2 linked regions of the Algoriphagus sp. Y33 genome follow. The protein of the gene in region 2 interacts with the protein of the main gene of each other region in a pairwise test. Links are inferred from orthologs where the notes say so. Each region holds a gene or a part of one and is shown on either strand. Other genes may lie near its edges. The genes, in order: ID165_RS19065 and lpdA.

Evidence for each region.
Region 1: the proteins of lpdA (region 2) and ID165_RS19065 interact in binary tests that used the Escherichia coli proteins (3 or more experiments, as listed by UniProt). The link is inferred for Algoriphagus sp. Y33 from one-to-one orthologs.

Annotation. Positions count from the first base shown.
Region 1 is NZ_CP061947.1:4,707,048-4,710,399, reverse strand. The notes cover bases 323-3,343. They hold ID165_RS19065 (ATP-dependent helicase), read right to left. Parts: upstream 2,957-3,343; coding sequence 689-2,956; downstream 323-688. Other genes in these bases: ID165_RS19060 (lysophospholipid acyltransferase family protein), read right to left, coding at 3,192-3,343; ID165_RS19070 (DUF4290 domain-containing protein), read right to left, coding at 323-622. Also shown: more of ID165_RS19070, read right to left, coding at 1-322; more of ID165_RS19060, read right to left, coding at 3,344-3,352. UniProt on the Escherichia coli protein: A helicase with DNA-dependent ATPase activity. Unwinds DNA duplexes with 3'-5' polarity. Translocates on single-stranded DNA with 3'-5' polarity. Initiates unwinding more efficiently from a nicked substrate than double-stranded DNA.
Region 2 is NZ_CP061947.1:6,049,060-6,052,284, forward strand. Bases 190-3,083 are described here. They hold lpdA (dihydrolipoyl dehydrogenase), read left to right. Parts: upstream 190-884; coding sequence 885-2,282; downstream 2,283-3,083. Other genes in these bases: odhB (2-oxoglutarate dehydrogenase complex dihydrolipoyllysine-residue succinyltransferase), read left to right, coding at 190-736; ID165_RS24955 (Rossmann-like and DUF2520 domain-containing protein), read left to right, coding at 2,368-3,083. In the rest of the region: more of odhB, read left to right, coding at 1-189; more of ID165_RS24955, read left to right, coding at 3,084-3,141; ID165_RS24960 (pirin family protein), read right to left, coding at 3,142-3,225. UniProt on the Escherichia coli protein: Lipoamide dehydrogenase is a component of the glycine cleavage system as well as of the alpha-ketoacid dehydrogenase complexes.

The sequences.
Region 1 (3,352 bases), 1.3 Mb from region 2 along the record:
CGTTGTGATTTGACCTTTTGTTTTTGCTGTTGGTGCGTTCTTCTTGAAGAGGCGGTTTGAAATCACGGTGTGTATTGGATTCAAACAAGCCATTTTCTTTTACTTTCTCCAAGTCGATGTGCAATTTGCCTTTGGATAACGTCTTGATGTCGTCCAGAATTATGGCATCATCAAAATTTTCCCTGTTCCAGGTAGAGTGGAAGCTTCGCATCAGCTGACCAATGAAAATAATCGCGGCTTCCTGCTCTTCATCATCTTCCAATTTGATAGCACCTTCGATTAGTTTCTCTATGTTTCGACCGTAGTGCTTGAATCTGACTTCACCTTTTGGATAGCCGATAGGAAGAGGCTTTTTGCCTAGCAATTCCTTCTCCGGCATAGGGAAAGGAGCGTCCACATCCAGCTTGAAATCAGACATGATGTACAAGTCGTCCCAAAGCTTTTGGTCATTCTCCTGTTTGATGGTGGGATTTAACTGCTTGATGATTTCAATTACAGTATATGCGCTTTGGGTACGCTTATCACGATCCTCAATCGCCGTGATATGATCAACGAGGCGTTGAATGTTTTTGCCGTATTCTTTCAAAATGAGTTTTTGTTTGTCTGGTTCAAAGTGCTCCATAATGCTCCCCTATTTTGCGCTAATTAAGGTAATGAAAAAATTACCAAAAGGCAGGGGTGCAAGTGATTAGTCTATAATTCTGAGCTTCGCAAAGCTAAGTAATAATGTTTTCTCACCAAAATGCTCGAATTGAATCGTTGCTTTTCGGTTAATTCCTTCTGTTTCAATCTTTTGTACTTTTCCGAAGCCGAACTTGGGATGCTCTACCAGTTGCTCCGCTTGCAGATTGTTTGTATTCGAAGGTTTGAAATCAGGACTCGGGGTGTGCAGTTTCATCGCAGTGGGCATCCGCGTTTCCGGTTTCTTCTTGATGCCGATATATCCCGAAGACTCAGATGTCCCAGGCAGTCCTTCTTTCCGGAAGGCACCTGACATTTCTTTTGATGCGACTCGTTTGTTTACCTTGATGCAGTCCGGAGAGACTTCTTCCAAGAATCTGCTTGGCTCACAATTCAGCAACCGGCCATAGCGATATCGAGTGAGTGCATAGGTAAAATATAATTTATCCATAGCCCTGGTAGCGGCGACGTAAAACAACCGTCTTTCCTCTTCCAAATCCTCCCGGCTCTGCATCATCATCTGAGAGGGAAACAAATCCTCTTCCATACCTACCACAAAGACCTGTTTAAACTCCAGGCCTTTTGAGGAGTGAATAGTCATCAGCGTGATGGCATCCGTCATGTCCTTATCCCTGTCATTATCGGTGAGCAGAGCGATTTCCTGAAGAAAAGAGCCTAAGCTTTTGTCCTCATTCTCTTCGTTATCCACATATTCTTTGATTGCATTAAGCAATTCCTGGACGTTTTCATACCTGTTTAATCCTTCTATGGTTTTATCTTCATAGAGTTCACGTAGAAGTCCACTTTGCTTGGCAATACTGCTGGCTGCTTCGAACGCATCCTTACGCTCCACCTCGATCTTAAATGCTTTGATCATCGTGGCAAAGTCATCTAATTGACTCGCTGCTCTGCCTCCAATGAAGCTGTGCGCATTTTGCACCACCTCCCAGAGCGGTATATCATGGTCAAATGCCGCTACCAGAATTTTGTCTACCGAGGTGTCTCCAATTCCACGCTTGGGATAGTTCACTATTCGCTTGAAGGCCTCTTCATCCACGGGGTTCACAGTGAAGCGCATATAAGCCATCAGATCCTTGATTTCTTTCCTTTGATAGAACGAAAGTCCACCGACGATCTTGTAGGTCAAATTCAATTTGCGAAGTGCCTCTTCTATCGCTCTTGACTGGGAGTTAGTTCTGTAGAGAATGGCAAAATCACTGTTGTTGAGCTGTTTGGTGTTTCTTTCTTCGAAAATAGTAGAGGCTACGATTCTTCCTTCTTCACTATCAGTACTTGCTTTGACCAATTCGATCAGGTCACCATCTCCGTTTGAAGTCCAGACGTTTTTTTTGAGCTGCGCTTTGTTTTTATCAATAATAGAATTGGCAGCTTCTACTATCGTTTTGGTAGAGCGGTAATTTTGCTCCAGTTTCACGACAAATAAATCCGGATAATCCTTTTCGAAATTCAGAATGTTTTGGATATCCGCACCCCGGAAAGCATAAATACTTTGTGCATCGTCACCAACCACGCAGATGTTTTGATGAACGGCGGCCAGCTTTTTGGTGATCAGGTATTGGGAGAGGTTTGTATCCTGAAACTCATCCACCATCACATACCGGAAGCGTTGTTGGTATTTGTTTAGCACGTCGGCATGGTCTCGGAATAGGATGTTGGTATTGAAAAGCAAATCATCAAAGTCCATGGCACCGGCTTTGAAAAGCCTGTCTTGATAGCGCTGGTAGATTTCACCCATTTTGGGCTTCATGGCAGCTTCATCATCGGCTTTCACAAATGGATCGTCCTGATACACTTTCCAGGAAATTAGCCGGTTTTTGGCTCCGGAAATTCTGGAAAGCACAGCGTTGGCTTTATAGACCTTGTCGTCCAGACGCATTTCTTTTACGATTGTACGGATAAGCGACTTGGAATCATCGGAATCATATATGGTGAAATTGGAGGGGTATCCAATTTTGGGAGCTTCCACTCTTAGGATTTTTGCAAACACGGAGTGAAAAGTACCCATCCAGGTGTTTCTGGCTTCCAAGCCTGCCAGAGATTCAATCCTGTGGCGCATTTCTGCCGCCGCTTTGTTGGTAAAGGTCAGCGATAAAATATTAAAGGCATCTACGCCTTTGGCATATATCAAATGGGCGATGCGGTAGGTGAGTACACGGGTTTTGCCTGATCCCGCTCCTGCGATGATCATGACGGGGCCATCTGTGTGTTCTACAGCCAATCGCTGCTCCGGGTTTAAACTTTCGAGATAATCCATTTTATTTAGAAGCAAGATGCTGGATACAAGATCACTAAAGTATCAAGTAACTAGTATCTAGATTTGAGATTCAAGAGCCATGAAGCTAGAAAAAGCAACAATACTCAGGTAATAAAGTTCAAGAAACCAACTTGCTGAGAGACGAGCAAGATTAGATTTGGGAAATCTTTTAATTCGTCACAACGGACAAATTCTCTCCCTCTTTCAATTTTCCAATCCGCCGAATTCTTTCAATTTAAATTTTCCAGCGCTTATGACTCCATAGGTATAGATCCGGTTGTGCGCGGATATTGTCCTCCAGTCTCCGGCAAAATTCATCTGTGATACTATGCTGAGTATGGTCTATATAAGGCGGAGTGGCCAAAGGAGAGAATTCAAACCTGTAATGTCCCCGTT
Region 2 (3,225 bases):
TGCTGTAAGTTCAGCTCCCGCTCCGGTTGCAGGATCTAGAAATGAGCGCAGGGAGAAAATGTCCTCATTGAGAAAAACTGTTGCCAGAAGGCTGGTGTCAGTGAAAAATGAGACAGCAATGCTCACTACATTCAATGAAGTGAACATGAAGCCAATTATGGATTTAAGATCCAAATTCAAAGAGCAATTCAAAGAGAAACATGGTGTGGGGCTTGGATTTATGTCCTTCTTCACCAAAGCGGTGTGTGTAGCGCTTCAAGAGTGGCCATCCGTTAACGCCAAAATTGACGGAAATGAGATTGTTTTCAATGATTTCTGCGACATCTCTATTGCTGTATCCGCTCCAAAAGGGCTGGTGGTTCCGGTGATCAGAAATGCTGAAGCCATGAGTTTTGACCAGATCGAAAAAGAAGTGGTAAGACTAGCCGGTAAGGCCAGGGACAATAAGCTTTCTATCGAGGAGATGACTGGTGGAACATTCACCCTGACAAATGGTGGTATCTTCGGTTCGATGATGTCCACGCCGATTATCAATGCTCCGCAATCAGCCATTCTGGGAATGCACAACATCGTGCAGCGCCCCATGGCTGTGAATGGAGAAGTGGTCATTCTTCCGATGATGTATGTGGCCCTTTCTTACGATCACCGAATCATCGATGGGCGCGAGTCAGTGAGCTTTCTGGTAAGGGTGAAAGAATTGCTTGAAGATCCGACCAGGTTGTTGTTTGGAGTTTAAAAAATATCTAGTAACCAGTACAAAGTATCAAGTAGGTAGCTTATTAAGTGAGTGTACTGGAAAGCTTTCCTATTTTGATGCATAAAAGTTTCAATTTAAAGTAAGTGGAGGTCTTGATACTCGATACTTGCTACTAAAATCTAAAAACATGTATGACGTTATAGTAATTGGTTCCGGTCCGGGTGGATATGTCGCAGCAATTCGATGCGCACAGCTAGGGTTGAAGACCGCCATTGTCGAAAAATATCCTACGCTTGGAGGTACCTGTCTTAATGTAGGCTGTATCCCTTCCAAAGCACTTTTGGATTCCTCTGAGCATTACCACAATGCGGCTCATACGTTCAAGACCCATGGGATAAATCTAAGCAACCTGAAAGTAGATCTGAAACAGATGATCACTAGAAAGGATGATGTGGTAAAGCAAAACACAGATGGTATTCAGTACCTGATGAAGAAGAATAAAATCGACGTTCATCAGGGAGTTGGTTCGTTCGTGGATAAAACCACGGTGAAAGTCACCAAGAACGACGGATCATCTTCCGATATTCAGGGTAAAAATATAATCATAGCCACTGGGTCTAAGCCCTCTTCATTGCCTTTCATCAAGCTGGACAAAGACAGAGTGATCACCTCTACTGAAGCGTTGAACCTGAAAGAGATACCAAAACACCTAGTTGTGATCGGCGGTGGTGTGATTGGTTTGGAATTGGGTTCTGTCTATGCGAGAATGGGAGCAAAGGTTTCTGTGATTGAATTTATGGATTCGCTTATCCCTACCATGGATCGTACCATGGGCAAAGAACTCCAAAAGTCCTTGAAAAAAATCGGCTTTGAATTTTTCTTAAAGCATAAAGTGACTGCAGTGGAAGCCAAAGGCAAAGAAGTTACTGTTAAAGCTGAAGACTCTAAGGGAGAAACGATCGAGGTGAAAGGGGATTATGTCTTGGTTTCTATCGGCAGAAAACCATACACTGATGGCTTGAATGCTGAAGCTGCCGGAGTGAAGATCACTGATAGAGGTCAGATCGAAGTCAATGATCATTTACAGACCAATGTACCGAATATCTATGCGATAGGAGATGTGGTGAAAGGTGCCATGCTAGCGCATAAGGCTGAAGAGGAAGGCGTATTTGTGGCTGAAACCATTTTAGGTCAAAAGCCACACATTAATTACAATCTGATTCCCGGTGTAGTATATACTTGGCCTGAAGTAGCGGCTGTAGGTTTTACTGAGGAACAGCTGAAGGAAAAAGGCATTAAGTACAAAACGGGGAAGTTTCCATTTATGGCTTCCGGACGTGCAAGAGCGTCTATGGATACAGATGGATTGGTAAAGGTTCTGGCAGACGCTGAGACGGATGAGATTCTGGGAGTACATATGATCGGCCCAAGAACTGCGGATATGATCGCTGAAGCTGTGGTGGCTATGGAATATCGGGCCTCAGCGGAAGATATCGCCAGAATGTCCCATGCACACCCGACTTACACAGAAGCATTCAAAGAAGCTTGTTTGGCTGCTACAGACAATAGAGCACTGCATATTTAAGGTAGAAAATAGAGTTATAGAAGAGACCATTCGGAGAGATTCGGATGGTTTTTTTCTTTTTGGGGAAAAATAGTTTACTTCCATCATGAAGTTTAAAATTGCTATTCTGGGTGCCGGAAATGTAGCTTGGCACCTTGCGCCCGCATTGGAAGATGCGGGACATGTGGTTACGGAAGTTTACGCCCGAACGATCAAAAGCGCAGAACAAATCACAGATCGGGTATATGCAGGTGAGCCCAAAGATGACTTGGATTTCTCAGCCAGTGAAGCAGAAATTTTTATTATGGCTGTGAAAGATTCTGCAATTTTAGACTTGGCGGATGAGATTATTCTGCCGGAGGATAGCATTTTGGTGCATACTTCAGGTTCCGTTGGATTAGATATGTTGAATTATAGCTCTGCAACCTACACCGGTATTTTCTACCCTTTACAGTCGTTTACCAAAGGGCGGAAAATGGAATTTGGTGAAGTGCCGTTTTTGTTGGAATCTGATGATGAGGAGACACTTCAAAAACTAAAAAAATTGGCTAAAAGCCTGTCTCCACTTACGTATATTGTGCGGTCCAAGGATAGGAAAGCCATGCATATTGCAGCGGTTTTTGCCAGCAATTTCTCCAATCATATGATAAGAATCGCTGAAGAGGTGATGCGGAGACAAGGGCTGGATTTCGATATGCTGAAACCGCTGATTATTGAAACGATTTCCAAAAGCCTTCAAATGGGTGCAAAAGCAGCTCAAACAGGTCCTGCGATACGGGGAGATTATGAAACCCTAGAAGATCATCATCGGTTTTTAAATTACAACGAAGGTATTGCTGAAATCTACCGGCTGATCTCCCAGGATATTATTGATAGCTGATCAGTGCGACCAAGTTCCGAATTTTCCTGCCTCATAATCGTCGTATGCTTCTTGAATTTGGGCTTGCGTATTCATTACGAAAGG